Regions from separate parts of the Ruminococcus sp. 1001136sp1 genome, predicted to be linked through region 2. Evidence: predicted binding sites of a transcription regulator. Region 2 holds the regulator's gene; the other holds the start of a gene.

Region 1 (23,293 bases), on a different contig from region 2:
TAGTCGAGGATGTGATCATCTGTGTAACGGATCGAGGCCCACTTTGCAACCTGCTTTTCCGGGTAAACCACTTTATCCGCACCATTGCGCAAAAGGAATTTTTCCTGAACATCACGCTCAGCCCTGGATATCACCAGTTTCGCTCCCAGTTCTTTCAGAAGGGAAGTTGTTTCAAGAGAATTCTGAAAGCTTCCTCCAATGGTTACAAAACAGATATCGTAATTTCCTATTCCAAGGGAACGTAAAAATTCAGCATTGGTACTGTCACCAATCTGCGCATTGGTCACAAATGGTAATGCTTTATCTACTCTCTCCTCATTCCAGTCAACTGCCATAATTTCATGTCCCAGCTGATTCAGCTGCTTAGCAATATGTCTTCCAAATCTTCCAAGTCCAATAAGCAATACATTTTTCATAATTATATTTTCTCCTTCTTATCCAACTGTTATTTTCTCCAGAGGCAGTTTTGCATTTCCCCTGTTTCTTCCTGAAAGCACCGCATAAATCAGAGTCAGACCACCTACACGCCCTAAATACATCAGTATAATCAGCACAATTTGCGAAAACATATGAAGCTTCGGTGTAATTCCCAACGTGAGTCCTACTGTTCCCACAGCTGAAGCAGCTTCATACAGGCAGTCTAAAAGAGGAAGTTCTTCATATATACTGATTGCAAGTCCGCCGCAAAAAAATAACGTAAAATAAAGCATGGCTATTGTCGCCGCATTTTTTATCACATGGTATTCCAGCCTCCTGCCAAAAGCCCCTGCATTTTCCTGGCTTCGGAATGTGGCAATTGCATTTAACAAAAGAACTGTAAACGTTGTGGTTTTCATTCCACCAGCTGTAGAACCAGGTGAACCGCCAATCAGCATTAACAATATCATAACAGCTTTTGAGGCTTCACTCATCTTTGAAATATCAATCGTGTTAAATCCGGCAGTTCTTGTAGTTACCGATTGGAACGCCGCAGCTAATAAGCGATTCCCTGCGGATAGATTTTTTAAATCACAGGTGAAGAAAAAAATAATCGGAATTAAAATCAGGCATGCAGTAGTCACAAGGATAATCTTGCTTTGCATGCGATAACGTTTAAACTTCATTTTGTTGGTATAAATATCGTCCCAGGTGAGAAAACCGATTCCCCCTATGATGATCAGAAGCATAATCACTACATTTATAAGAACATTTGCAGAATACCCTGTCAGGGAAGGAAAAGGATTTGCAGATGTTCCCAGAATATCAAAGCCTGCATTACAAAAAGCGGAAATAGAATGAAAGACTGACAGCCAAATTCCCTTTCCTTTGTAATCCCATAAAAAAACCGGCAGCAGTAACACTGCCCCTGCAGCTTCAATCAAAAATGTCCCCTTTAAAATAAACCTTGTCAATCTGACGATTCCGCCAACCTTAGGCGCGGAAATCGCATCCTGCATGGTACTTCTCTGCATAAGGGATATTTTTTTACCGGAAAGAAGGGAAACAGATGCAGCCACCGTTACCACTCCCAGACCGCCTATTTGTATGAGTATAAGAATAATCGTCTGTCCTGCCAGAGACCAGTAGCTTCCGGTATCCTTTACTACAAGCCCGGTTACACATACCGCCGAAGTGGCTGTAAAAAGAGCCTCATGAAACGGAGTTGGTATTCTATCTACAGATGAAAATGGAAGCATTAAAAGAATGCTTCCCAAAAGGATCACTCCTGCAAATCCCAGAATTATTAGCTGAAAAGATGTCAGATGTTTTTTCTTATATGATTTTTCCGGCATAAATGATCAAAACTCCTTACGAATGATTACTTTTTTGTTGCACCCATTATATATAATTGCCTTTAAAGATGGTATAAGAGTATCTGATTCTGTATTAAGATTGTATAAAGATGTGTTTCCGCCATATTCAGCCTGAATTCGGTTGCCGTAGCAAAAAAATAAGCCATTCAGTCAGAAACATATCCAACCAAATGGCTTTTATTCTTATCTTCTATCCAGTATTTTATCAAATCGCCTGAAGAAAGTTGAAGTTGTAATGATTGCTGCCAGTATATCGCTGATTGGTTCAGCCAGAAAAACGGCAAATACCTTATTCTGAATGAAAAGCGGCAGAATAAAGATCAGCGGAATCAACAGGATCAGTTTTCTTAAGCATGCAAGCAGCAGACTGACTTTCGCCTGTCCCAGTGCCATAAAGCTCTGCTGACAGGAAACCTGGAATCCCAGTGAAAAAATACCAGCCATATAGATTCTCAGTGCCCATGCGGTATACGTGATCAGATCCGTATCATTGGAGAAAATACCTGCAAAGAGCCTGGGAAACAGAAGCATGATCAGCCAGAAGCAGCCGGTAAAAACCGTGCAGACTGTAAACTGCGTAAAAAATGCTTTTTTAACACGCTCTTTATTGCCGGCACCGAAATTATAACTCATGATCGGCTGTCCGCCCTGGCATATTCCCTGCAGCGGTAAGGTTGCAAGCTGGCTGACACTTGTGATAATGGTCATGGCTCCAACCGCAAGATCTCCGCCATATCTTGAAAGGCTGGAGGTGAAACTGATGGACAGAATACTTTCTGTAGACAACATGACAAAAGTGGATATTCCAAGCCCCAGGCATGGTAAGATAATATTTTTTTGTAATTTGAAATTCTCTTTCCTAAGATGGAGAATGGTCTTTTTTCCTGACAGGAAACGAAGAATCCAGATGGCACCAACAGCCTGGCTCAAAACAGTAGCAATTGCAGCACCGCTTACGCCCAGGTCAAATACAAAAATAAAAACAGGATCCAGAATAATGTTGATCACCGCACCGATCACAGTGGTCATCATACTGATCTTTGCAAATCCCTGTGTGGTGATAAAGGGATTCATTCCCATTACGATCAGGACAAAAATGCTTCCCAGTATATAGATTCTTGCGTATGACACTCCATAAGGAAGGGTCTTATCACTGGCACCAAATATTGTCAGAAGCTGTGGAGCAAAAGCGAAAAAAATCACCGTAAGAGCCACAGCCATAAGAATAAGAAGCGAGAAACAGTTTCCAAGAATCTTTTCCGCTGTCGCATTGTCCTTTTTCCCCATGGAAATTGCGGCTCGGGGAGCACCTCCTGAACCTGCGAGCATGGCAAAGGCATTGATCAGCATAAGAATTGGCGTAAATAACCCCACGCCGGTTAATGCTGCCGCACCAACACCGGGAATGTGTCCAATATAAATACGGTCTACAATGTTGTACAAAAGGTTAATGATCTGTGCCACAACAGCAGGAATTGCAAGCTGCGCCAAAAGACGTGGGATTTTTTCCGTTTCCATTGCCTGTGTATTAGATTTACTACTCATATCTGTTTTCTCCTGACAAATTTTTTGACATAAACCAATAAAATATAAACGAATTATGTCTTCTGATTTTAACTCATATATTTGTCAATATCAAGCTTCTTTTCTGATTTTGCAACGATCAAGGATGCGGCTGTTGCTCATTGCACGCATCCTTTCTCCACTGATCAACAGCCTGTTTACAGCTTATGTTTTCTCCTCCAGATACAATCCTTAAGTACATTTACAAGCCTCGCCGGTTCAAGGGGTTTGGTAAGATGCTCATCCATGCCGGATATCCGGCTGTTTATAATGTCTTCTGCAAATGCATTGGCACTCATGGCAATAACCGGTACACGCTCTGCATCTGATCTTTTCATGGAACGAATTCTCCGGGTAGTATCCCAGCCGTTTAAGTTTGGCATCATGATATCCATTAAAATCACGTCATAATAGCCTGGCTCGGACTTTTCAAATTTTCCAATTGCCTCCAGTCCGTCTTTGGCGCAATCCACAATTATTCCATTATCTTCCAGCATAAAGCTGGCGATTTCCATGTTCAGTTCATTATCCTCAACTACCAGTGCACGCAGACCTTCAAGGGAAATCGTATTCGGATCCTTTACAAAATCCTCCAGCTTCCGGGCTTTTTCTGCTTCTCCGATTTTGAACGGAATTGTCATGACCACAGTTGTGCCGGTTCCCTCTTTACTTTCGATCCGGATTGTGCCGCCCATTCTGTCTGTCAGCTTCTTTGCAATGGAAAGTCCCAGTCCGGTGCCTTCATATTTCGACCGGCTGGTTTCCTTCTCCTGGGTAAAAAGGTCAAACGCATGTGCCACAAACTCCTGGCTCATACCAGGACCATTATCTGCACAGCCAAATTCATACACTACCCGTTTTTCATCTGCATACTTCTCTTTACACCATACATGGATTTTTCCGCCTGGTTCTGTAAATTTCACCGCATTATCAGAAATCGCATTCAGAAGCCGTTCCAGATAAACAGGATTTCCGGTTAATAATATATGACTTAGCTCTGACCTTTCCCAATCCACGATGTATTCTATATTTTTCTCAGCTGCCTGAAGCTGCTTTTCTGTGTTGGTCCTGCTCAGAATTTCTGTCAGATCAAAAGTAAGCTCCTGGTCAACAATATCTCCCGACTCCAGTTTATTCATATCCAGTATATCATTTACAAGAGAAACCAGATATCTGGAGGATTCCATGATCTTATCCCTGCACTTCTGCTGCATTTCAGGGTCATTGGGATAACGGTTTGCCAATTCGATCATACCTATGATCCCATTCATGGGAGTTCGGATATCATGGCTCATATTAGACAGAAATCTGGTTTTAACCGCCGCATCCTTCTTCGCTTCAGCAGCCTGGTATATAAGAGTCTGCTCCCTTCTCTTCGCATCACTGATACTTCGGATTGCACAAAGAACATGGGTCAGGCGGCCGTTTTCATCCCTTTTCTTTTCAATAAAGCGCAGACTATGCCAGCTTCCATCCTTCATCCGGTATTCCAAAACGACAGATTCTTCGTCTTTCATTCGTTCCGGTAGTGTAGAGATATCTGTAAATTTTTCAAAAGCATCCTGATACTCTTCTGCCACCTGTTCACGGCAAACTCTTCTGTTGTTTTCAGACAGAGTACCTGAATGAATATATTTCAGATGCTCCACATCCCTGTTGGAAATTTCCTCAAAATAATCTGCCTGGATATCAATTCTGGAAATATACTGGTATGTTCTGGCAATGGAGGAAATGATCTCATTTCCCAATCTGGCCTCATCCAGAGTTTTTCGCAGTTTCTCCTGGATTTCCTTCTCTTTGTAAAGGATACTGTCTATATTGCGATATCCAAGAAAAACATCAAAGGTCTCATCCTCTGTCTTTCCCTTCACTACATAGGCTTCATAATAGCTATCTTTTCCTTCCTTTGAAACACTGTGGTAATGGTAAGTAAGCTTCTCTTCATGTAAAAGCCTTCTTTTCATATTTGCGCAAAGATGCCAGTCTATAAACTCTTCTTTCTCTTCATCCAGAATAAAATTGTCTGCATATCTTCTCGCATATTCATCAAAATTTTCAGCCGGATGGGGATCTGTCTCCGCCAGCTGCCTGGCATTGGTATTCGCATCCAGTCTCAGTATTTCATATTTGCCGGAATTAAGCTCTATCCGGTATAAGGATACATACTCGGGCAATAATCTGCTTAAAACATATTGTTCTTTCACCGGATAATCATTTACATCCTGCCTTTGATCGTCTGTCTTTGTTTTTTCTCGTGAAAGCATAATACCGTTTTAAATTTATCCTTTCTTTTGCTGTTAACATTTGTTTTTGCATGCCAGGCATAAACCACCACGGACGTTTCTGGTGGAGCCGCATAACTTGCAAACCTCTGTTATTTCCGGCTTCCAATCGCTGTCCAGCCTCTTCAGGCCTCCGCTGACCTGATTCAATGCTTCATCATCCAACTCAACAACTGCCTGGCTCACAGGCTTCATGCTCTCTTTTTTGTCATTCGCTTCTTTCATAATAGTTTCCTCCTGTATATGATTTTAATACGATTTCACTTTTTACTATAGTCAATTATACAATTTTTCACCTGTGTCTTCAACTATTTTTTGGCATTTTAGCCAAAACGTTACTAGTCACACGCTTCGAAATAATATCTCTGTTTATTCACGCCTGCTTCGTCTGTACTCCATAGCAGTCATACCGCAAGATTTCCGAAAACTCTGCGCCAGATAGCTCTGGGAAGAAAAGCCTGCAAGATGGGCAATGTCAGAAATATCATGATCTGTATTTTCCAGAAGATTTTTGCAAACCTCAATCCTGCGCCGGTTCAGATAATTAATGGGAGAAATCCCATAATATCGTGTAAACTCGTGGCTTAGATAATATTTGTTCAGATGACTTAATGCCGCCAGCTGATCCAGATTGATATCTTCCCCATAGTTAGAATCCAGATAGCGCTTGACCTGTGCACACTCCTTACTTGGATGAAAAGAAGGCACCAGCTGGAAGCCGGAATCTGTTATCCTGCGAAGCTGGGCAATAAGAATGGAGAGCGTATGTCTGCAAATCTCTTCATAACCCTCTTTTTTCTCATCTAATTCCTGAAAAAGGGAGTGGAAATAAAACAAAAGATCTGTATTAATCTTCCGGCAGTTGAAAATCTGGAATTCCTTCTGATCCCGGAAAGAAAAACTAATTCCATCCACTCCTACAGTATAATAAGAAAGGGGCGCAGCGCTCTGAGAAGTTTCCGTGTGCAGGATATGTGGATTGATAATGACCAGATCGTCCCTGGCAATGGAAAACCGCTGATTTTCTATAAGAAATTCGCCGCTTCCTCTGGAAACATAAAAAAGCTCCGTAAAAGCATGGGTATGAGGAATGCTGGGCCAGTCCTCTTCGTATCTGGAGGATGAGGCATTCACCAGAACTGCTTCTGTAGAAAGTGGATTATCATTGGAAAAAGAAAAGGAACGTGTACTCATAGATTCTCCTTATGTATCATAAGCTATAGTTTGTTGTCCGCGCTGTCGGCTCCCGATATTCCGAATACAGCGTTTTCAAACAACAGGGAATAAACACTCGCACACTTAGAGTACCATAGAACGGAAAATACAGCAATATTTCTAAAAACCTTAGCAACAACTCTGTTGAAAAACAGCTGTCAAAAACGTATTCTTATATTACAGAAAAAACAACTATCAAACAATGTTAACAACCCTTGTAAATAAAAAAAAGAAAAGCGAGGTCGCAAAATGGAACAGAAAAAAGGCAGAGTTACTATTCCTACCAACCTGGATGTGGTAAAGGAAACACTGGATATTATGAATGAGTGGGGCGCAGATGCCATCCGTGACTGTGATGGAACCGAATTCCCACAGGAGCTGAAGGACACTGGTGCGAAAATCTACGCTACCTACTACACCACCCGAAAGGACAATGCCTGGGCAAAGGCTAATCCGGATGAGATCCAGCAAATGTACATTATGAGTTCTTTCCACACCGCAACATCAGACAAACTGGAAATCCACCTTATGGACCACCTGTACCCGGATATGCTGAAGGTGAACACACGCGATGATATCACAAAGTGGTGGGAAGTAATCGACCGTACCACAGGAGCAGTGGTTCCGGCAAGTCAGTGGCATTATGATGAAACGAGCGGAAATGTGGTAATTACACCTGTAAAACTGTTCCATGAGTATACCGTCAGCTTTCTGGCTTATATTATGTGGGATCCGGTACATATGTACAATGCAGTGGTAAACGACTGGAAAGATGTAGAGCCGCAGATCACCTTTGATGTGCGCCAGCCAAAAACAAGAGCTCATTCTCTGGAGCGCCTCCGCAGATTCCTTGATACCCACCAGTATGTGGATGTGGTACGCTTCACCACCTTTTTCCATCAGTTCACCCTGATCTTTGATGAGCTGGCAAGGGAGAAATATGTGGACTGGTTCGGTTATTCCGCATCTGTCAGTCCATATGTGCTGAAGCAGTTCGAAAAAGAGGTTGGCTATCCCTTCCGACCGGAATACATTATCGACCAGGGCTACATGAACAATACCTATCGCATTCCATCCAAGGAATTCAAGGACTTCCAGGCATTCCAGCGCCGCGAGGTCGCGAAGCTTGCAAAGGAAATGGTAGACATTGTCCATGAATATGGCAAAGAAGCCATGATGTTCATGGGTGACCACTGGATCGGCATGGAGCCATTTATGGATGAGTTTGCTTCCATCGGTCTTGATGCTGTGGTTGGAAGTGTAGGAAATGGTGCAACCCTGCGTCTGTTCAGCGATATTAAAAATGTAAAATACACGGAAGGACGATTTCTTCCATACTTTTTCCCGGACACCTTCCACGAAGGTGGAGACCCGGTGAAAGAGGCGAAGGTAAACTGGGTAACTGCAAGGCGTGCCATTCTCAGAAGCCCCATCCAGAGAATTGGTTATGGCGGATATCTGAAGCTGGCTCTTCAGTTCCCGGATTTTGTCCAGTACATTAAAGAGGTCTGCCAGGAATTCCGCACCCTTTATGATAATATCCAGGGTGTGACTCCTTACTGCGTGAAACGTGTTGCTGTGTTAAACTGCTGGGGGCGCATGCGTTCCTGGGGCAATCATATGGTACATCACGCAATCTATTACAAACAGAATTACTCTTACTTTGGCATTATTGAGGCATTAAGCGGTGCACCCTTTGATGTATCCTTTATCAGTTTTGATGATATTCTGGCAGATAAGGATCTGCTGAAAAAATTTGATGTTGTGATCAATGTAGGGGATGCGGATACTGCGCAAAGCGGCGGCGAGTACTGGGTAAATGAAACCATTATTACTGCTGTAAAGGAGTTCGTTTACAATGGCGGCGGTTTCATCGGAGTTGGCGAGCCTGCAGCCCATCAGTGGCAGGGAAAATTCTTCCAGCTGGATGATGTACTGGGTGTGGAAGAAGAAAGAGGCTTCAATTTAAATACCGATAAATACAACTGGGAGGAACACAGAGACCACTTTATTCTGGCTGATGCAGAAGGTGATGTGGACTTCGGTGAGGGCAAAAAGAATATTTTTGCGCTTCCGGAAACCCGGATCCTGATCCAGAATGACCATGAGGTACAGATGGCAGTAAAAACCTTTGGAAAAGGCCGCGGTGTTTACATCAGCGGACTTCCATACAGCTTCAGAAACAGCCGTGTGCTCTACCGTGCGGTTCTCTGGTCTGCATCTGCCGAGGACGAACTGAACCGATGGTATTCCACCAATTATAATGTAGAGGTCCACGCTTATGTAAAGAATGGCAAGTACTGTGTCGTAAACAATACTTACGAGTCACAGGATACAGTCGTCTATAAAGGAGATGGCAGCAGCTTCCCGCTTCATATGGATGCAAACGAAATTAAATGGTACCAGATTTAATAGTCATAGGTTTATTATAATTAAACCACATCCTATTTCAATAATTCTGTCACGAAGTGTTGGAAAATGGCGCGAATGGTATTATAATAAACCTATCACAAAATAAAGGAAACCATTATGAGAATTGCAATTGTTGATGACATTAAAGAAGAGCGTGACAAGCTCGCAGACGTACTGACGAAACAGCTTTCCAGACGTGGGATTCACGTAAATTTATTTGAATTTGAAAATGGAGAAGATTTTCTTATTGCGGCAAAGGAACGTCCTTTCACCGTCGTTTTTCTGGACATCTACATGAGTGGTGCAAATGGGATCGAGACTGCCAGAGAGCTTCGGACATTTGACTCGGATGCACTTTTAATTTTTACTACCACTTCTACGGATCATGCTCTGGATGGGTTCAAGGTCCGTGCCATGCACTACCTTGTGAAGCCATATCCCGAAAATGAAATTTCAGACCTGATCGATGAGGTTCTGTCCCGGATCCCGGATTCCGGAAAATACATAGATATAAAAGTAAATGGAAGCAATGTACAGGTTCCGTTTCGACATATTATATACGCAGAACATTTTTCCCATATGATCCATATTCACACTACCGGCGGCAAAGAGCTGATCACCCGCCAGTCCTTCGAAGCCTTTACTGCATCCCTGAAAATGGATCCAAGATTTTATCTTTGCAGCAGAGGCGTTGTGATCAATCTGGAGCATGCTGTTGATTTTGATGGAGCCCTGTTTATCCTGGACGATGAAACCCGGATTTCCGTCAGCCGGAAGCTGGTTAAAAATGCAAGACAGACTTTTATGGATTTTCTGTTTCAAAGGGGACATTGAATATGAATACTATATTAAGACCTGTTCTGGAGCTTACGGTAATGATTTCTGGTCTGTTCCTTGCCTATCTGCCGGTACAGACATATCTGAAACAACCGCCCGGCAGACTGGCTGCATGGCTTGCACCTCTTCTGGCAGGAATCTGTCTCCTGGAAGGAGGATTTTGTTACTTTCTTAACATCCCTACCAGCTCAGTGCTTTTTCCCACTCTGCTGGTACTGATGCTGATCTATCACAAAAGCCTGACTATCTCTATCTGGAAATCCGGCAGCATTTTTCTGGCAGTATGTGCGGTCTTTGCCTGTGTAAACAGCCTTTCCAGAGCAGTAAATGCCATTGTGGCAGAAAGACTTGGACTTCCAGAAACAGAAATCTGGTTTCACACCAGTGCCGGTATTTTTTACAATGTAATATGTCTTCTGTTCGTTGCTGCCGCCTGGTACCCGGCCTCCCATGCAGCCCACACTATGATTGATGACGAAAATTTAGCCCAGACCTGGTATGTTTTCTGGATACTGCCACTGATTTTTATAGGTCTGAACCTGTTTATGATTCCCAAATATGAGGGAACTCTGTATACCGGACGTATTTTGCAGGGCTACATTGTGATCAGCCTGGTGCTTCTTATAATTCTCATGCTGTTTTACACAATGTTTCTTATGATGGCCAACAGCCTGAATAAAAATGCAAGGCTTCAGCAGGAAAACCATTTTCTCTCCCTTCAGCAGGCACGATATGAGAACCTTTGCTCTGCCATAGAGGAGGCAAGACAGGCACGACATGATATCCGCCATCACTTTTTGCAGCTTTCTTCCCTGGCTGAAAAGGGAGATCTGGAAAAAATAAAAGAATATCTTTCCAATGCAAACAGTAAAATCCCAGACTACAACCTGCATTTTTGTGAAAACCAGGCGGCTGACAGCGTAATCAGCCATTATGCCGCTCTGGCAAAACGAGAGAACATTCCTTTCCAGGCAAAGGCAGATCTGCCAGCCCACATTTCCATAGACCAGATTGATATGTGCCTGGTTCTCTCCAACCTTCTGGAAAATGCTCTGGAAGCCAGCCTGAAAGCAAAGTCTTCCAACAGGAGCATCCATGCAGGGGTTTACCTTCATCATAAGCACCTTCTCCTGATCCAGGTGGAAAATACCTTTGAAGGGAAAATACAGGAGAAAAATCATATTTTCCAGTCATCCAAGCGTACCGGAAACGGAGTGGGAATCCAGTCTGTCCGCCACATTGCAGAAAAGAATGGAGGAGACAGCAGCTTCACTTATGAGAATGGTGTTTTTACTGCTAAAATTATGCTGCGCATACAGAAAACAGCCGTTTCTCATCCATAAGCAAAGCAGAGAGGTTTCATGCAGACACACTCTGGAGCGTATCTGAAAAATCATTCCCGCAATCTGCACGCCCCACTTTGCGGTATATTTTCCCCGAATCCAACAAAAAAAGAAAGCTGCAGAACAATATCAGAAATGATACTGTCTGAAGCTTTCTTTTTCTGCATCAATAAACTACAAATGCCATGACCACATACACCAGTATGGATACCAGGCAATACAGAGAATTGGTGGTGGAAACATAAGCGCTTCCATCCTCACTCTTCAGGAAGGTCTGCATACTGAATGTGGCTGGAGCGGACATGTAGCTGATCACTGCAAGGTTCAAAAGAAGATGATCCCCTACTATGTAATGTATTGCCAGCAGCACTCCCCCGATCATAACTGCCTGAAGAAGAACACGAAGTACGATGGTCCTGATACATGGGGAAAGAAGTTTCTTATCAAATTCAATGCTGAATCCTACCACCAGCAGAATAACTGAGGTTATGGAAGTGGTGAGAATGTTCTCCACACTTGTATAGGTACCTGCAAACGGTCCGGCAAGAAGCTTCTGCACCACACCGGTAAGTCCGGCAATAATTCCCAGCACACTTGCAATAAACGCCGGTGTGCGTATTGCACTGGAAAACAGTTTTCCCGGATCGATCTTTTCCCCGTTTTCCACCTGTCCGAGCATTCCCATATAGACGCTGAAGCCAAACAGAAGACCTGCAATATCCAGCACAGCGATCTGGGAAAGATTCTCCGCTCCGCAAAGGCTGGTATATAAAGGATAGGCCATGGAACCGCCTTCGTATACACTGACCATAAAGGGCAGATATTTCCGGTAACGCTCTGCCGGCATAAGCGGGCGGAGTAAAAAACCGATGCTAAAGGAAACAACCAGCATTACAAACATAATTCCAACCAGAATTCCGGTTTCTTTATTATATTCTGACGTAGCAAGGGCATGGAAAATTGCCACAGGAAGCATGATCTGGGTCACCAGAAGCTTCATATTGTTAATTCCATTCTGATCCAGCAGTTTCAGCCGCTTGCAGGCCATACCCAGAAGGATCATCACCAGTACGGGCAAAATAATTTCCAATACTTTCATTCTATGCACACTTTCTATGTATTTCTTAATATTGTATTTTGGTATTTCTTAATCCAGACTCTTCCTGATTTCTTACCTTACAGGATATTTCGTATGGCAAACTCTTCTGCCAGAGCGTGTCTGAATAGTTCTTTTATTCATCAAAATCGGTCTCAAATACTCCCTCAGGCGTACGCATGGTAAGAACCCCGAGATTAAAATCATCATCCATTACCGTGATATGATACTCAAAGATTACATCATCCTCAAACTTGGACAGCAGAATATAGCTTCCGTTCTCTTTTCCCTCGATCTGGTCGCAGATATCATCATACACATCTGCACCGGAAATCTCACGCGGATAACCGGAAGCTTTGATTTTTTTCTCAATTGCAGCGTATAATTCTTCCATTTTATGTTCTGCAGCAGTGCATGCCATCAGGGCTTACCCTCTCAGTTCTTTTTGACTGCCGCATACTCCTTTCCTGAATTTTTTTCGATTAAATATGATTGTATAATATCCGCCCCTGAAATGTCAAACCACATTTTAACCAAATCCTGGTTATCGTAATTTCTTCGTGAGCAAAGAAATCCTGATTTGTATGATTTCGTACCATACTTCTCGTTTTTTGTATAATTTTTTATAAATTATCTGTTATTTTATTCTACTCTCTACATTTTTTCCATGGCTTTTGTGTTTTTTTGTTTTTTCTTTTGTGTATTTCGTTGTGTTTTTCTTTGTTTTTGATATTTTTCATTGTTTTTTTCACCAATTTCTGTTGACATCTGACTGTTTTTGTTGTATGCTATTTTCTACAGAGAGGCACTCCATTTGGTACAAGGATGTATCTATGGAATGCCTCAACTCGTATCTAAAGGGAGGTAATACTTATGAAAATGAAACAGGTTTTAGCAACAGGCGCAGCTTTATCAATGGCTCTCTCCATGGCTCCGGTCACCGCATCCGCCGCAGACAAAGTAGACATAAACGTCATTGCTGCACAGTATGGCCAGCAGACTGCTGACTGGTGGGCGAACTTCGTGACAGAATTTAATGAAGCAAACCCGGACATTAACCTGAACGTAGAGGTTGTTTCCTGGAACGATATCTACACCGTAGTAAATACCCGTATCGCCAATGGCGAAGCTCCTGATGTCCTGAATATCGACGTATTCGCAGATTATCAGGCAGATGATCTCCTTCTTCCGATCCAGGACGTTGTTTCTGAAGAGACCTACAGCAAGATGTACGATGCATTCCTTGCACAGTCTGAAGTAGACGGAACTGTATGGGCTATCCCGGATCTTGCATCTGCACGTGCTATGTACTATAACAAAGACATCCTTGATGCAGCAGGCGTAGAAGTTCCTACTACATGGGATGAGCTGAAAGCTGCTTGTGAAGCCCTTAAAGCTTATGATGACAGCATTTATCCATGGGGTATCGATATGACTACTGACGAAGGTCAGGCAGCATTCGCATACTACACCTGGAACAACGGCGGCGGATTTGTTGACAATGAAGGTAACTGGACACTGAACAGTGAGCAGAACGTTGAAGCAATCCAGTACGCAATCGATCTTGTAAATTCCGGTTACACAAACACCGATCCTGCTAACGATACCCGTTATGATCTGCAGGATATGTTCGGCGCTGGCAAAGTAGCTATGCTCATCGCACCGAACAGCTTACCTACCTACATTGCTACAGGCGGAAATGAAGTAAACTACGGCGTTGCTTCCATTCCTTCCAATACAGGCGAGTCTGTATCTGCAGGTGTTATGGACCGCTTCATGTGCTTCGATAACGACTACTCAGATGATGAGAAAGCTGCTATCTCCACATTCTTTGATTATTTCTATGATGATGCTCGTTATACAGAGTGGGTTGACATGGAGGGATTCCTTCCGGCAACCAAGTCCGGCGGCGAGGCTCTCGCAGCAGCTAACGAAGATATGGCAAGCTGGATTGATATCTTAGACAGCTGTAAATTCTATCCAACAGCGAAAGCAGAATGGGCAGATGTAAAACAGGGCGTTATCAACGTAGAGCAGAATGCTCTTCTTGGCGGCGACGTTCAGGAATTACTGGATGACCTTCAGGCAGAAATCGCTGGCTGATCTTAATCCACTGTTTTTCCCATTACGAGGAAGATAATGGGCCGGACTTACGGGTCCGGTCCATTTTTAAGTTTGCGAAGCAAACGCTACTTCTTGTGCCAGGCACAAGAAGGTTCCACCTTTTTGCGAAGCAAACACTACTTCTTGTATTTGTCACAAGAAGGTTCTGTTTTTCTGCGTAACAAACGCCGTTTTCTGTGCTTGTCTGCGCAGCGTCAACGCTATTTTTATAAAAAGAGAGGTATCCCTGTGAAGAAAAAATTCAAAAAAGTGGAACCATATGTATGGATCCTGCCAAGTGTCCTTCTCATGGCAATTTTCATCCTGGTTCCTATTATCTTTGTATTCCGTATGGCCTTAAGCGACGTCAGCAAAGCTGGTCTGATCAAAGGCTTCGCCGGATTGGAAAATTTCCGCAAGGTAACAAGCAGCCCTGTTTTTGCCATGGTGCTGAAAAACACCCTTGTGTGGACCGTTGCCGTAGTCGGCATCTCCACACTCCTTGGATTTATCCTTGCGATCCTCCTCAACAATGAATTTAAAGGCCGTAAGCTTGCACGTGCCGTTGTTGTTTTCCCATGGGCCACAACCCTGATCGTTCAGGCAAGTATCTGGAAATTCATCATCGACACAGATTACGGTACCTTAAATACACTGTTGATGAAGCTTGGCATTATTGACCACGCTGTGAACTGGACTCCTACTGCCGGTGCTTATTTCGCCTGGGAAATTGCCTGCGGTATTTTTGTTACCATTCCATTTGTAACCTTTACCGTACTTTCCGGTCTGCAGAGTATTGATGCCAGCTACTATGAGGCAGCAGCCGTAGACGGAGCCAGCTACTGGCAGAAAATGTTCCAGATCACCATCCCGCTGGTACGTCCGAATCTTACCATCAGTACCATCCTGAACATTATCTACGTATTTAACTCTTTTCCGATCATATGGACCATCACCAAGGGTGACCCTGCCAACCGTACCGACACCCTGGTTACCTATCTGTACAAACTGGCCTTCTACAATGGCAAACAGGGACAGGCAGCAGCCGTATCTGTTATCGGCTTCCTGATTCTTCTTTTCTGCGCCAGCCTGTACATGGTTTCCGTACTGAAGAAAGGAGACGAATAATATGGCAAACACCAATGCTTCAGTTAAGAAAAAAAATACCAGAAACACAGTTTTGCGTGTATTACTCTATGTAGTGATCATCGCCATCTGTCTGATAACTTTATACCCATATTTTGTAACTGTATGTACTGCTCTTAAAAGCCGCGCGGAAATCTTTTCCATGAATGGAACTATTTTCCCTGTTGAGGCCATCTGGTCCAACTTCACAGACGTATGGAAGCTGGCTCCCATGAGCAATTACATGATGAACTCCATTGTGATCGCAGGAGGCTCCACTCTTCTGGCTATGGTCTGCGGTATCCCAGCTGCTTATGCCCTGTCCAGAATGAAATTCAAAGGCCAGACTGCTTTTCTGGGATTTGTTATTGTCTCCCAGATGTTCGCACCGGTTGTACTTCTCATCGGTATCTACAAGGTTATGATGGCGTTCCATCTTACCAACAGCATTATCGGCCTGATCTTTATCAACGCAGCATTTAACCAGGCATTTGCTATCTGGCTGCTCCGCGGTACTTTCCTGAGCATCTCCCCTGAGATGGAGCAGGCTGCCACTATTGACGGCTGTAACCGCGTACATGCCCTTTTAAGGATCCTTCTGCCTGTTGCTGCACCTGGTATCGTTACAGCGCTTATTTTCGTATTTATCAACGCCTGGAACGAATATACAGTGGCACTGACACTGATCTCCACTGATACCTTCAAGCCTCTCACCGTTGGTATCAATATTTTCAATGGTTACAATATGATCGAGTGGCAGTATCTGTTTGCTGCTTCCCTCTATGCAATTGTTCCAGTTGTAATTCTGTTCGTCGGAATTGAAAAAAATCTGGTTGGAGGACTCACTTCTGGTGGTGTCAAGGGTTGATTTTTATTTTTTTCCAAGTATAATAGAGGAAGATGCGGACGCGAGAAAGGGTTGCCCAGGGCAGCCCTTTGTTCATGCCCCGTAACTATTCAGAAGGCAGTATTCCGCCAGGTGTTTTTGTGAACATTGTTCACAGCTGCGGCGCGAAATCATACAAAGCATGTTACTGGTCATCCAGTAACTGTTTTATTGTGTACGGTAAAATTTCACATACGGAATAACCCCGATGATTCCGCACATTTCAGGAACTCTATACCGGAGATCACCGAATGATTCTTCTGTCCTGCTGACGAAAATTCAGCACATTTCACAGATTTTTAAAATCAATGGTTTTGACCTTGACTTTTCTGTAGAATACTGTAATATTGATAGTGCACAACATCTAGTATGTAATTAAAGATTTAAACACAATATATGGAGGGATTTGAAAGAATGAGTACTGAGGTCAATGCAAACGTCATTAAACGAAATGGCGTGGAAGTTATTTTTGATAAGGCGAAGATCATCAACGCCGTTGAAAAAGCGAATGAGGAGGTTTCCAAGCTTCACAGGCTGAGTCATTACCAGATCACAGCGCTTGCTGATATGATTGCCACCCGTGCCCTTGAATCCTCCCACGCTGTCAATGTGGAAGATATTCAGGATATGGTAGAGACCGGCATTATGGAGATGCGCGGTTATGAGGTTGCACAGAAGTATGTGCGCTATCGCTACAAGAGAGAGCTTACCCGCAAGTCCAATACCACAGACGACAGCATCCTTGCTCTTCTTGACCAGATTAATGAGAATGCCAAGCAGGAGAACTCCAATAAGAACCCTACTATTAACTCTACCCAGCGTGATTACATGGCAGGCGAGGTCAGCAAGGACCTGACCATGCGTGTTCTTCTTCCTGAGGAGATCGTAAAGGCTCACGACGAGGGAATCATTCATTTCCATGATTCCGATTACTACGCACAGCGTGAGCATAACTGTGACCTGATCAATCTGCAGGATATGCTCCAGAACGGCACGGTTATCAGCCAGACACTGATTGAGAAGCCTCACAGCTTCTTTACCGCATGTAACGTTACCACACAGATCGTCGCACAGGTAGCCAGCAATCAGTACGGCGGACAGTCCTTCTCTCTCGCCCATCTGGCTCCTTTTGTAGACATCAGCCGCCAGAAGATCCGTAACAAGGTAATCGAGGAACGTAAGGCTTGCGGTGAGCCTCTTGATGATGAGATCATCCAGAAGGTATCGGAACGCAGACTGAAGGATGAGATCCAGAGTGGTATCCAGACGATCCAGTACCAGCTGATCACTCTTATGACCTGTAACGGACAGGCACCATTTGTAACGATTTTCATGTATCTTGATGAAGTTCCGGAGGGACGCACCCGTGATGACCTTGCACTGATCATCGAGGAAGTTATGAAGCAGCGTATGCAGGGTGTTAAGAACGAGCGCGGTGCGTGGATCACACCTGCATTCCCGAAGCTGATCTATGTGCTGGATGAGGATAACATCCACGAGGATTCCAAATATTGGTACCTCACAGAGCTTGCAGCGAAATGTACTGCCAAGCGTATGGTTCCGGATTACATCTCAGCCAAGATCATGCGCCAGTTAAAAAACGGCAATGTTTACACCTGCATGGGATGCCGTTCCTTCCTTACCGTTGAGGAGAAACAGAAGAACCCGGACGGTTCCTACAAGTTCTACGGTCGTTTTAACCAGGGTGTTGTTACCATTAACCTTGTAGATGTAGCCTGCTCCTCAGACGGCGATTTTGATAAGTTCTGGGAGATTCTGGAGGAGCGCCTGGAGCTTTGCCACAGAGCACTCCGCTGCAGACATGAGCGTCTTCTTGGCACAGTTTCCGATGTTGCCCCGATCCTGTGGCAGTATGGTGCTCTTGCACGGCTTAAGAAGGGTGAGACCATTGACAAGCTTCTTTATGACGGCTATTCTACGATCTCACTTGGATATGCAGGTCTCCATGAGATGTGCATGAGAATGTACGGAAAGCCTCATACAGACCCTGAGGTTCGTCCGTTTGCGCTGAAGGTTATGCAGCGCCTCAATGACAAATGTGCCCAGTGGAAGGCAGCTGAGAACATCAGCTACTCTGTATATGGCACTCCGATGGAATCCACCACATACAAGTTTTCCAAATGTCTCCAGAAGCGTTTTGGCATCATTCCAGGAGTTACGGATAAGAATTATATTACAAACAGCTATCACGTTCACGTTACTGAGGAGATCGACGCATTCTCCAAGCTGAAATTCGAGTCTGAATTCCAGAAGCTTTCTCCAGGAGGAGCCATCAGCTACGTGGAAGTTCCGAATATGAAGCAGAATATTCCGGCAGTTCTCTCTGTTATGAAGTTTATCTATGATAACATCATGTATGCAGAGCTGAATACCAAGAGTGATTTCTGTGATGTCTGCGGATATGACGGAGAGATCCAGATCAAAGAAGACGAGAACGGCAAGCTGATCTGGGAATGCCCGAACTGCGGTAACCGCAATCAGGACAAGATGAGCGTTGCCAGAAGAACCTGCGGATACATCGGTACCCAGTTCTGGAACCAGGGACGTACCCAGGAGATCAAGGATCGTGTATTACATCTGTAATAAGTAATGGTTCCCGGGTTTTCTGTGAACTACGTTTACAGAACCTTATATAACGTTACCACTGAACATAACACTCCGGACAGTTTTCTGAATTTCATAATTTTGATTTCTGTCCGGATTTTTTTGCATAATGGTATTTTACTATGAAAGTCCTGAATCGTGTTTGAAAAAGGCTTTCTGCAAGATGTGTGCATTTGATTATCAGGCACAGAAGGAAAAGAGGAATCAGTTATGAACTACGGAAACATTAAATCCTACGACATAGCAGACGGCACAGGCGTGCGTGTAAGCCTGTTCGTATCTGGCTGCAGGCACCACTGTAAGGGCTGTTTTAACGCACCTACGTGGGATTTTAACTACGGTAAGCCATTTACCCGGGAGATACAGGATAAGATTCTGGAGCTGCTTGCTCCTTCTTATATAGAGGGCTTCTCCTTACTTGGAGGAGAGCCATTTGAGCCAGAGAACCAGCCTGTGCTGGCAGAGCTTCTGGAAGAAATCAGACGTACCTTTCCGGATAAATCCATCTGGTGTTACAGTGGATATCTTTTTGACAAAGATATGGTTCCCGGAGGTAAGATCTACACTCCTTTTACAGACCGGATGCTCTCCTGCATCGACGTTCTGGTAGACGGAGAGTTTATTCAGGAATTGAAAAACCTCTCCCTTCAGTTCAGAGGGAGCAGTAATCAGCGAATTCTGCATTTAAAGGATGGTAAGCTTATTAAAGAAGGCCTGTGATACGGGTCTTCTTTTCTTATATCTGCATTCGAATAGTTGCATTAGTTTTTACATCCGGGTAACCCAAAATCCCCCTCCTGTCTAACAGGAGGGGGATTTTATTACACTTTATTTATTTTGCTTTCGCATATTTCGGTGTACTGTAAGAAGAATAGATTGGAACACCTGCTTCGTTGTTTCCAACGGCGCGTACTTTGTAATAATACTTGGTTCCAGCCTTCTTGGAGCTCTTGTCAACGTATTTCACTGTGGAGCCTTTTGTAATAGTTCCTACCAGTTTATATCCGGAACCTTTCTTAGTGGAACGGTATACCTGATATCCGGTAGCTCCTGTTACTTTCTTCCAGCTGACAGTAATCTTGCCCTTTGTTGCTTTCGCTTTTGGACTGGTTGGCTTCGCGATCTTTGCTGTGGAAACTATAGCACTTGCAGATTTGCTTGCACCACTTGTGTATGTTGCGTCAGCAGAATCTTTGTACTCATAGGACTTACCATTCTTGTAAGCAATTACATAATAGTAATATTTTACTCCTGCTTTCGGTCCTTTGTACTCTGTGCTTGTTGCACCATTATAGGTGTACTTGATCTCGCGATCTGTAATAGTCGTTTCCTTCAGTTCACTAACGAATTTATATCCGCTGACTGTTGTGGAATCAGCAACATAATTCGGAACAGTTGTACTGGAACCGTAACTATAGCTGTAAGAATTGCTGTCTTTGTTATATCTGTTCCAAGAAGAGGTGGTTCTGTATACACGATAGTAATCAGCACCTGCTACCGGATTCCATGTTACAGTAATACTTCCATCTGCTTTGTTTGCAACCGCTTTTACATTGCCAGGAGTTGCTAAAACAGGATTAACTGTTGCTCTGATTTCATTGCTGTATTCCTGTCCTCTGTATGCACGTACACGATAGGTTGTTTCCGTATCTGCTGCCGGGAATGTAATGGAAGATGTGGAAGCTTTCAGTGTCTTATAGGTTTCCCATGCACCAGTCTCTTCATTTCTCTTCTCAACCAGATAACCCTTTCCTGCATATACCGGCTGCCAGCTTAACTTCATCTTACCGTTTGCATAAGAAATTCTGTTAACGGTAGTCATCTCGAAGCTAAGATTTGCATATACACCTTCATCAATGTAATACTTGCTGTTTCCTACAGTCTTGTAAGCTCTTACAAGATAGTGATAATCCATACCGCTCTGAAGCTTCTTGTCTGTATAACTGGAAGCCTTTGCACTTGTAGTCTTGATCAGTTTATACTTAGCAAAATTGTTGGCCATGCCAGCTGCTACAGTATCTCCAATAGAAGATCCTTCACATCTGTAAATCTCATATCCCTTAGCACCTTTGATCTTGGTCCAGGACAGTTTTACAGAAGTTGTACTCTTAGGTGTTGCTTTCAGTTTCAGCGCACCGCCCCAGGTAGTAACCTTATTATAAGCCCATGCTCCATAAGTGGTCTTGCCTGTTTCGGAATCATAATAATATGGTCTTACTCTGTAAGTATAGGTGGTATCTGCTTTCAGTTTGGTGTTCTTATAAACGCTGTCTGTAGTTTTGGCAATTGTTTTATATTTCTTGCCATTCTTTCTCTGGATCTGATAGCCGGTAAGCCAGCTTTCTGATCCGCTTTCAGCGCTCATCTTTAAGGTAACGGTCTTAGCTGTGATAACATTTGTTACAGATATATTCGGCATACCAGCGTTAAATGATGCTGTATTTGTGTATGCACTGTATTTCTGTGCAAGTGTAGCTGCCTTATCATTTTTTACACGGGCACGCACATAATAGGTCTTGCCTGGTGTAAGTGATTCAAAGTAAAGTGTTGCCTTATTATTCTCACCAGAAATACAATCTGTAACCTTGTAATCATTTACAAATTCAGGTGATTCGGAATACCAGAATTCTACATCTTCTTCTTTTCTTACAGTTCCGTCATAGGAGAATACATAACCATCCGGTGTTTTCTCAACCAGCTTCAGGTTACTGATCGCTGAAGTGGCTTTGGATACATTGACAGCTACTACATTGGAAGGAGTACCGTATTTCTTGTTTCCGCTCTTGTCTTTTACATAAGCGACAACTCTTACATAGGTTGCTCCTTCTTTTAATAAGGATTTTCTCAATGTAAGTGCATCATCATCCTCATAGTACTCATCTTCATCTTCATCATAGTAACCACTGGAAGAAGCTGTTACCCAGTCCTCTTCGGAAGGCTGTGCCTTATCTGTGTACTGGAGTTCATAAGAGTCGCCATCTTCCAGAACAGCATCAAAACGGAATTCGAAGCTGTTTTCAGATTCTTTATACATCTCTAAGCCAGTCACATTCTTAGGTGCCTTTTCTGCATCTGTAGTGAAGGAGACTGCTGCAGGTTTCAGTTTTGCAACCTCTTCCTCTTCCGGTCTGTCTGCACTGCTCACTGCACGAACATAATAGGTTTTTCCTGCTTCCAGATTACCGTTGTTTTTGCTGATCTTCAGTTTCGCAGAACCAGCTGAGCCATCATAATAGACGCGGCTCCAGTCACTTGCCATAGTTGCAGTAGTAAATTCTGTGCCTGTTGCAATCTGATACCATACGCTGTTTAAATCAACCTTTGCACTGTATGTGAAATAATAGTAATTGTCGTCAGCTTTCACATACTGAAGATCTGTGATCGGCTGAAGAGCATCTACAGTAAATGCTGCGGACGGTGCTGACCAGTCGCCCTCTACTGTCTTTGTGACTTTCTTTCCGTCTGTATCAACGGTATAAGTGCGTACTGCACGTACCTGGAAGGTATAGGATTCTCCAGGAGCCATTGCCTTGATCGGATCGCCATTCTCATCTCTTACACGGTCAAATGAAACCTTAGGATCTGTTGTATATGTATACAGATATTCATCTTCATCTTTAAGCTTTGACAGGGAAACACTTGGGAAATTACTGCGACCGACGCTGTAATAGGTCTTATCAACAGTTCCGTCATCCTTCAGAGAAGCTGAGCGCACGTATTCACGTCCGGCAGAATCTTTTACAAGGATTTCATAGCGGTTTACATTGTCAAGTGCATTCCAGCGCAGGGTTGGCTCACTGTCCTCTGTGTTTACGGTTACACCGGAAACAGCTGCAGGCTTCTCACTGGTACCTGCATCTGAAGCGGTTACTTTGTATGCAAATGCATTGGACCAGTCTCCGTATACTTCCTTGCCATCATCTCCGATCTTAACAGCACGAACAGAAAGATTATAAGTCTTTCCATCTTCAAATGCATAAACAGGCTGACCGGTAGCCGGGTAAATAACAGGT
Region 2 (8,063 bases):
GATGGAAATGAAAGCCGGGCTTATCTTTGCATGCATGAATTTGAAAAAACTGGCAAAGATCCTGGAAAAACGAGGTTGAAACACAGCCAGATTTTTGTTGATTTTGAAGAAAATAAAAAGAAAAGAAGTTTTAAAAGAAAAATGGTGCTGGCCATAATCCCCAACACCAAGTTTGTCTACAGTCTGAGCCGGTGTTTTTAAACACCGGCTTCATTTGTTATATGGCAGCTGCTTCATAAAGAAAAATGGCTTATTTACTGATTTTTGCTTTTGCAGAAAGTCCCTTACTCTTGAAGAGCTTTTTGTAGGTGGAAAGCTTGCTTGCTGGTACTTTTACTTTCAGCTTCTTGTAGTTGTTTCTGCCGGCTTTGGTGAAAGCACTTTTTCCTACGGTACCGGAGGTAAGCTTCTTGGACTGAATGCTGACAGAAATAAGGGCCTTGCAGTCGTAGAATGCTTTTTTGCCAATGGAAGAAACTTTGTAGCCAATCTTTACAGTCCGTAAAGCACTGCAGCCCTGGAAAGCACTGGTGCCGATGGAAGAAATATTCCTGGCAATGGTTACTTGTCTTAGCTTCCGGCAGTTTTTGAAAGCTCCGGAAGCAATGGCTGTGACTTTATAGGTCCGACCGTTTGCCTTCACAGAGGAAGGAATTGCTGCAGTCGTGATGGCTTTGGACTTTGACCGCTTTAAAGTAACAGAGGTACCATTTTTATTAACTGTGTAGACATTGTAAGAATCACTGAAGGATTTCACTACTGTAGTCTGAGGTTTATCATCTTTGTTATTTGAACTTGAGGTAATCTGGAAATCTAAGGTAATAGTTCCAAAATAGTTGTTCTGGCCTGTAATGGTTACAGTGGCAGTTCCGACTTTTTTGTTATTGCTGTAGGTAACTTTATAATCCTGTCCTTCTATAAGTTTTTGCTTTCCAAGAGTAATAGTTGGAACTGGTTTTAGAGCTTTTCCAGTATAAGCATAAGTCGCTTTAACTCCGGTTACAGATGCCTGAGAAAGGTCGCAGGCATAACCAATGTTGTTCTTACGTGCATATGTAATGGCAGCTGAGTTAGAGGAGGCATAAATGGTGGCGTAATATACATGACCGCCGGAATACCAGTAGGAGCCTTCCCATACAATGTCATCCCCGATGTTGATTACGCTGTCTGGCAGAGTGACTGTTTCAAGATTAGAGCAGAAAGCAAAAGCTTCCTTTCCAATAGTGTGGACACCGTTTTCAATTACGACTTCCTTCAGATTGGGCAGATAATTAAATGCATTTTCTGAAATACTGGTAATCCCGGATTTTATAACTATTTTTTTTACCTGATTTTTCATGGACTTCCATGCCGTGCCGCTCCAGAAACTGTAGCCTCCCTGAGTGGAAGAAACGGGGAAACGATCGTTTTCATCCGTGGAGATATTAAGTGCACCCTGACCGGAAATAGTGAGAACACCATTTGCAAAATCCCAGGTAGCATTTTCACCTGCAGTACGGTAAATCTTTTTGGAGGCTGTGCCGTCATTTGCATCAATAGAGTAAAAATTAACAGTATTGGCATTGGAGGCGTAGTAAACAACCTTGGAATCTTTAACGACAGGCTGGCAGTCGGATACGGGCGCAGCAGTGGTGTATTCCCTGCTAAGTACATTTCCCTTACCATCAACAAAGAGGTAATGAAGAGTACTGGAAGAAAGAGAATCATCAGCAGATGCGTAATTTTCTGACGAAGAATCGTCTGTATTTTCATATTCTTCCCAGGAAATCATGAAACGGTTTTCTGTGATTGGAGTGATCTTTACCCCCATAAAACTCTTTCCATTGCCAGTGTAGTTGGTAAGGTATTTTACAGAGGTTGCTTCTTTTGAAAAATCGGAAACAGGAGTAATTGTAAGGTAAATATTATGAGGAGTGTCACTTGTCACATTGTCATACTGGGACTGGTCGATGGTCGTTCCGATACACAGTACACTGTCAGCAGAAACAGCCATACCATCTACGCTTGCGTAGCAGTTCAGTGCCCATACGGAAGTACGGGAACCACCATAAGGAAGAAGCTCGATAGTTTTTTCATCAAGGGTGGTACTGTCGTATCTGGAAAGTTTGGTACAGCGGGAACCTTCGCTTTGCTCCAGAACATACAGATAAGAGGACTGCGATTTGATATACTGGGCAAAGGAGTGCCACAGATCACAGCTTACGATCTTTCCGGTCATGGAAGCCTGGTCAACGGCAATCATAAGGAATCCCTGATGTCCCTGTCCAACAGATTTATCTACATAGCCTTCATGACCGGTTACAATATAGAGAGTTCCGTTGGTTTCTGTCATTTCCACACATCCGTAATCGAATGGATAGCGAACCTCTCCTCCAAATAAATCCGGATTGCTTGTAATGGAAGCCGCACCGCTGCGATTCCAGTTTGTATCATATCGGATGACACGGATAACCTCGGCGGAATTATCTTCGGCGGTGTTATTTTGTCCCTCTACCAGGTAATATCCATCAGATCCTGCATAAAAACCACCCCATAAAGGAAGCTCCATGGGAATTTCTCTTTTGTCTGTAATCTGCAGGCTGTTGTCATAGTATTCAATACCGACGCTGTTTGTTTTGCGGAATACTCGCATATAGCCGTTGGAAATAGAAATAAGGTCAGAAGAACGCCTTAATTTAACACTAAGGTTATCTTGCGCAGTAGGGGTGAGAGAGGCTGCCTGTACCTGTCCTGGAAATGCCAGCAGATATAAAAACAGACAGCAAAATAATAGGGATGTCAGTTTTTTGATCTTTTTCATAAGTTTCTCCTTGCTGTGTTGCTTTTCATGATTCTTATTATAATAAGTTTTGGGTAGAGTTGCAATCATAATGATAATGTTTACAGCAGAAAAAGTGAAAAGCTGTAAAAAAACAGCAATTCTACATTTTTTATGGAGATTTCTGACATGGCACCTACCTGTGGAACTGTTTTGTGAGACTCATCAATAATAAGAAGGAAATCATCACCAAAGTAGTCCAGAAGTGTATAGGGCGGCTGTCCTGGTTCAAGACCGGAAAGATGCCTAGAATAATTTTCGATTCCGGAGCAGAAGCCGGTTTCCCCGCTCTCTGGCGAGGATTTTTCTAATTTAAAAATTTCTTCAATTCATCCATAAAGGTACTGACATCTTTAAACTCCCGATACACAGAAGCGAATCGCACATACGCCACCGAATCCAGATCTTTTAAATGGCTCATCACGATTTCTCCGATTTTCGTGCTGGAGATTTCTTTATCTTCGGCATTAAAGATGTCGCCTTCTATGGCATCGATCATGGCTTCCAGCTTATCGCTGGCAATGGGACGTTTGTAGCAGGCGCGGCGGACACCGTTGATCAGTTTATTGCGGTCGTACTGCTCACGGTTCAGATTCTTCTTGATTACGGTTAACGGGATTGTCTCCACATTCTCATAAGTGGTAAATCTTCTTCCACAGGAATCGCACAGTCTTCTGCGTCTTATGGAATTGGTCTCTTCCACTGGTCTTGAATCTACTACTCTTGTATTATCCTGATTACAGTATGGACATCTCATGTATTTATTTCCCCTTCCTCATGTCTCCCCTTCTGCCATACAATCCGGGCAGCAGACTTTCCTCTTTTCTGTTCGCTCAGTAACATAAAACGGACTGAATTACCTATTTCTTATTATACTTTAATCATAGAAAGTATGTCAATAAACTCCATACATATTTTCAGACTTTTTGCATAATATCATAAAAAACAGGTGCTTTTCATGCGTATTTGCGAATTAAAGCAAAAAGAAGTGATCAATATCTGTACCTGCCGTACACTTGGCTGTCCGGTGGATGTGGAATTTAACTGTGAAACCGGATGTATTACCGCCCTTGTGGTTCCCGGACCTGGCAGTTTCTGCTTTTGTTTCTGGGGAGCCGGAAGTGAATATATAATTCCATGGAATTGTATCCGGCAGATCGGAGATGACATTATCCTGGTAGAAATTGATGAAAAGTATTGCTGTAAAAAGGCTTAATTCTATTTTCCCAATTGTCAAGGGGCAATAATTTTTATATTTTCCCGAAAAAAGAATATTTATCCTCCCACGTGAGAATCATTGTTACTGTTCACTTCGTTCTCAGCAGCACGCTTCGCGATGCACAAAAGGAGGATTCAAATAATGGCACTTAACAAAGTTGAAATTTGCGGAGTCAATACATCGAAGCTTCCGGTACTGAAGGCAGAAGAAAAAGAAGAGCTTTTTCGCAGGATCAAGGAGGGTGATGAAGAAGCCAGGGAACTTTACATTAAAGGAAATCTGCGGCTGGTTCTCAGCGTGATCAAGCGTTTTTCCAACAGCAGCGAAAATATGGACGATCTTTTTCAGATTGGCTGCATTGGGCTTATAAAAGCAATTGATAATTTTGACACTACATTGAATGTAAAATTTTCCACTTATGCAGTGCCTATGATCATTGGAGAGATACGAAGGTATCTTCGTGACAATAACAGTATCCGGGTGAGCCGGTCTCTGCGGGATATTGCTTATCGAGCAATTTATGCAAAAGAAACCTATATGAAAACAAATCTGAGGGAGCCTACCATTGCGGAAATTGCCAGCGAAATAGGGATAAATAAAGAGATGATCGTATATGCTATGGATGCGATACAGAATCCGGTGTCACTTTTTGAACCGGTTTATACGGAAGGCGGGGATACGCTTTATGTGATGGACCAAATCAGCGATAAGAAAAACAAGGAGGAGACCTGGGTAGAAAATCTGTCCCTCCGGGAAGCTATAAACCGGCTGAATAAGCGGGAACGGCATATTATTGATCTGCGTTTTTACGAGGGCAAAACCCAGATGGAGGTGGCCCAGGAAATCGGGATTTCCCAGGCACAGGTCAGCCGGTTGGAAAAGAATGCACTTAAAACCATGCGGAATTATCTGAGAGCGTGACGGAAATCATGGATCCCGGCATCACGAAATCCGCCCCTTAAATGGTCTGCTGCATGAATATATATTGCAAAATCGCTGGTTGTTGACCAGCGATTTTGCTTATTATGCTGCTATTCCAGAATGCGTTTGAAAAAGGCCTTCTGCAAGATGTGCGTCACAATTTGTGGGAGATTTTGTCCGGATGAGGGCGCCGTAGCGGGCTACGGCAACCGAATTCGGGCAAAATATACCGCAAAGTGGGGCGTGCAGATTGCGGGAATGATTTTTCAAGTACGCTCTAATGCCTTTTCCAATTCTTTTATTACAATTTTAAGAGCTTTAATTCTCGCATACTTCTTATCTACAGATTCCAAGATATGCCATGGTGCATAGGTGGTGCTTGTCTTGGCAAGCATTTCATCTACAGCACATTCATAAGCATCCCATTTTTCGCGGTTGCGCCAGTCTTCGTCGGTGATCTTCCACTGTTTTTCAGGATTGTTCTGACGGTCGGTGAAGCGGGCCAGCTGGGTGTCTTTGTCGATCTGGACCCAGAATTTGATGATCACGGCACCCCAGTCGGACAGCTCCTTCTCGAATTCATTGATCTCGTTGTAGGCACGTTTCCAGTCGTTCTCGCTGCAAAAGCCTTCCAGACGCTCTACCATTACGCGGCCATACCAGGTGCGGTCGAAGATGGCAATGTGACCGTCTTTGGGCAATCTGGTCCAGAAGCGCCAGAGGTAATGACGCGCCTTTTCGTGAGGTTCCGGGCTGGCGATTGGATGGACCTCAAAGCCACGGGGATCAAGGGCTTCTGTGATCCGCTTAATATTGCCTCCTTTTCCGGCTGCGTCCCAGCCTTCATAAGTAATGATCACCGGCACACGCTTGCGGTACAGACGGTTATGCAGTTCGCCCAGCTTCTTCTGGAGATGCTTCAGCTCTTTCTTGTATTCTTCATCCTCGATCACCTTGTCTGTCAGTTCGATTTCCGAAAGCTTCGGCATTTTCTCAAGCGGAAAAATGTTTGGGAGAAGCGGTGCGCTGTGTGTGCTGTTCTGCAAGGCTACCTCAATGTTATTTACCATTATTTCAAGAACCTGAAGTTCTACGAAGTTGCGGTCTTTTGCATCAATAATATACCATGGTGCAATAGAAGTATTCGTATCTGTCAGATAGCGGTCGAAAACCTTCTGGCAATGTTTGTAATGTTCGTTCTGCCACTTGTCAAAGGCATCCACACGCCATTTTGTATCCTGCTCTTTGTTAAGCTTCTCAATACGTCTGGTCTGCTCTTTTTTGTCAATCTGCATGAAAAATTTCAGAACCAGATAACCGTTGTCTGTGAGCTGTCGCTCGAAATGTTTGATGCTGTCGATCCGCTTTGCATAATCCTCTTCTTCCAGACCATTCAGACAGTCTTTGCAGGTCTGCTCCATCCAGCCAGAATCCAGAAAGGTAAATTTGCCGGCTTCCGGAATCTGATTGAAATACCGGTACAGAAATGGTCTGCGCAGTTCATCCTCTGTAGGCTTTGACATGGTTGCTACTTTAAAGAAACGGGGATCAATGTATTTGATCACTCTGCCGATTGTGGTACCTTTGCCAGATGCCCCCCAGCCTTCAAAAAGTACCAGCACAGGCAGCTTGTGTTCTTTCAGCTTCATCTGCTGCTGATACAGCTTCTCGCCAGCTTCTTTAATCCGTTTCTTCAACTCCTCTTTTTCCGGAATCTCCTCCGGGATCCAGGTTTTCAGCATAAACACGTCCTCCTCACGTACTATTATTTTCAAACTTAAAGCATTTTTTCTGTTAAAAGCAAATTCTATTTTTTTATATTCATATTATTTTCTGCATTATAACATAATCATTCCCATTTTGCACGAATTTAACAAACATTTAACCGAATTTCGATTGCGATCGTTATCCTCTTATATACAATCCGATATTTTTGTGTTATTATTAAAAATCATATTTTGTGTAGGTTTTACGAACACATAGCGTTTTGTATGTTGCGCCTTTCTTTTCGTAGCTCAGATGTTTAAACTTACCCAAGGAGGAAGTCCCATGCCTTTATCTGTCTTCATAGAAATGACCCTGTCTGCCATCCTTACCGTCTGGTCGCCTGGTCCCAATAATATTCTTTTGCTGTCCACAGCCAGCAAATACGGCATTTCCGGTAATATCCGCTTTATGACCGGAATCTGGAGCGGATCTCTCACTTTGATGTGTCTTTCCGGACTGTTCTGCAGTACTCTTGGGAAAATCATTCCAGGGATCCAGCCGGTTATGAAATATCTAGGCGCAGCTTATGTACTCTATCTTGCCTTTCAGACCTGGCGCAGGATTCCGCCCTCTGACAATGTCCAGGACAAAAAGCCAACCTGGCTGATGGGATTTTTCCTGCAGCTGATAAATGTAAAGATCATCATCTATGGGCTGACCATGTTTTCCGCTTATATTCTGCCCTATGAGGCAAGGGTTCCTATACTGTTTTGCTTCGCTGTATATCTGATGTTTCTTGGAGCCCTGGGAAATCTAATCTGGGCATTTGCGGGAAATGTACTGAAAAGATTTTACAGCAGTCATTATAAGCTGATGAATGGAATCATGGCCCTGCTGCTGGTGTGGTGCTCTCTCAGGATCACTGGCTTACTGTAAGACAGACCCAAAAACACCTCCCGGAATATGTTGGTCACTCACATTCCGGGAGGTGTTTTCTATAGGGCACTGTTCAATTTATGAGGCACATGTATCAAATTGATACACGCTTATGCTGTCTTACTTAAATGCATCCACCAGTTCCTGACCATCGTCATATCCCTGGTTTTTCAGTTCTTCTACAAACCACTGGTCTACGCCTTCTACCGCCTCTTTAAAGGAATCAATATCCATATCCTCTTTTGCGGTAAAGGTAACGCCATTTTTCTCTTCCCAGCGGTTCATGATCTCATTGGCACCGGAGCGGTTGATGTAACGCTCATACTCAACAGCCATTCTTCCAGCCTTGTCTACAACAGCCTGCTGCTCTGGTGTAAGGCCATCATAGATATCCTGATTGATACAGAAGAACAGACAGTCATAGATGGCATCCCACATGGAGCAGTATGGCTGAACCTCCTG

What was found. Region 2 encodes NrdR, which represses ribonucleotide reductase genes. Its sites were predicted from a motif close to CACNANATNTNGTG; they were not measured.
Region 1: the regulator NrdR is predicted to act here: its motif matches at 17,012-17,025, upstream of nrdD (anaerobic ribonucleoside-triphosphate reductase).

What each region holds. Positions count from the first base shown of each region.
Region 1 covers NZ_JBDPGY010000003.1:135,582-158,874, reverse strand. Annotated here, with positions in the region: gene ABHC48_RS04105 (TrkA family potassium uptake protein) at 1-416, opposite strand, end outside; gene ABHC48_RS04100 (potassium transporter TrkG) at 435-1,772, opposite strand; gene ABHC48_RS04095 (MATE family efflux transporter) at 1,977-3,338, opposite strand; gene ABHC48_RS04090 (ATP-binding protein) at 3,515-5,620, opposite strand; gene ABHC48_RS04085 (hypothetical protein) at 5,654-5,863, opposite strand; gene ABHC48_RS04080 (helix-turn-helix domain-containing protein) at 6,008-6,832, opposite strand; gene gnpA (1,3-beta-galactosyl-N-acetylhexosamine phosphorylase) at 7,103-9,265, shown strand; gene ABHC48_RS04070 (LytTR family DNA-binding domain-containing protein) at 9,383-10,099, shown strand; gene ABHC48_RS04065 (sensor histidine kinase) at 10,102-11,445, shown strand; partial or broken gene ABHC48_RS04060 (DUF6783 domain-containing protein) at 11,470-11,544, opposite strand; gene ABHC48_RS04055 (AEC family transporter) at 11,612-12,544, opposite strand; gene ABHC48_RS04050 (hypothetical protein) at 12,678-12,935, opposite strand; gene ABHC48_RS04045 (extracellular solute-binding protein) at 13,415-14,644, shown strand; gene ABHC48_RS04040 (sugar ABC transporter permease) at 14,894-15,772, shown strand; gene ABHC48_RS04035 (carbohydrate ABC transporter permease) at 15,774-16,637, shown strand; gene nrdD (anaerobic ribonucleoside-triphosphate reductase) at 17,070-19,259, shown strand; gene nrdG (anaerobic ribonucleoside-triphosphate reductase activating protein) at 19,491-20,000, shown strand; gene ABHC48_RS04020 (fibronectin type III domain-containing protein) at 20,113-23,293, opposite strand, start outside.
Region 2 covers NZ_JBDPGY010000009.1:186,671-194,733, reverse strand. Annotated here, with positions in the region: partial or broken gene ABHC48_RS10205 (transposase) at 1-157, shown strand, start outside; gene ABHC48_RS10200 (leucine-rich repeat domain-containing protein) at 251-2,800, opposite strand; gene nrdR (transcriptional regulator NrdR) at 3,126-3,575, opposite strand; gene ABHC48_RS10190 (YlmC/YmxH family sporulation protein) at 3,777-4,034, shown strand; gene sigG (RNA polymerase sporulation sigma factor SigG) at 4,179-4,958, shown strand; partial or broken gene ABHC48_RS10180 (DUF6783 domain-containing protein) at 5,061-5,168, opposite strand; partial or broken gene ABHC48_RS10175 (DUF6783 domain-containing protein) at 5,145-5,195, shown strand; gene pap (polyphosphate:AMP phosphotransferase) at 5,225-6,700, opposite strand; gene ABHC48_RS10165 (LysE family transporter) at 7,008-7,601, shown strand; partial or broken gene dctP (TRAP transporter substrate-binding protein DctP) at 7,722-8,063, opposite strand, start outside.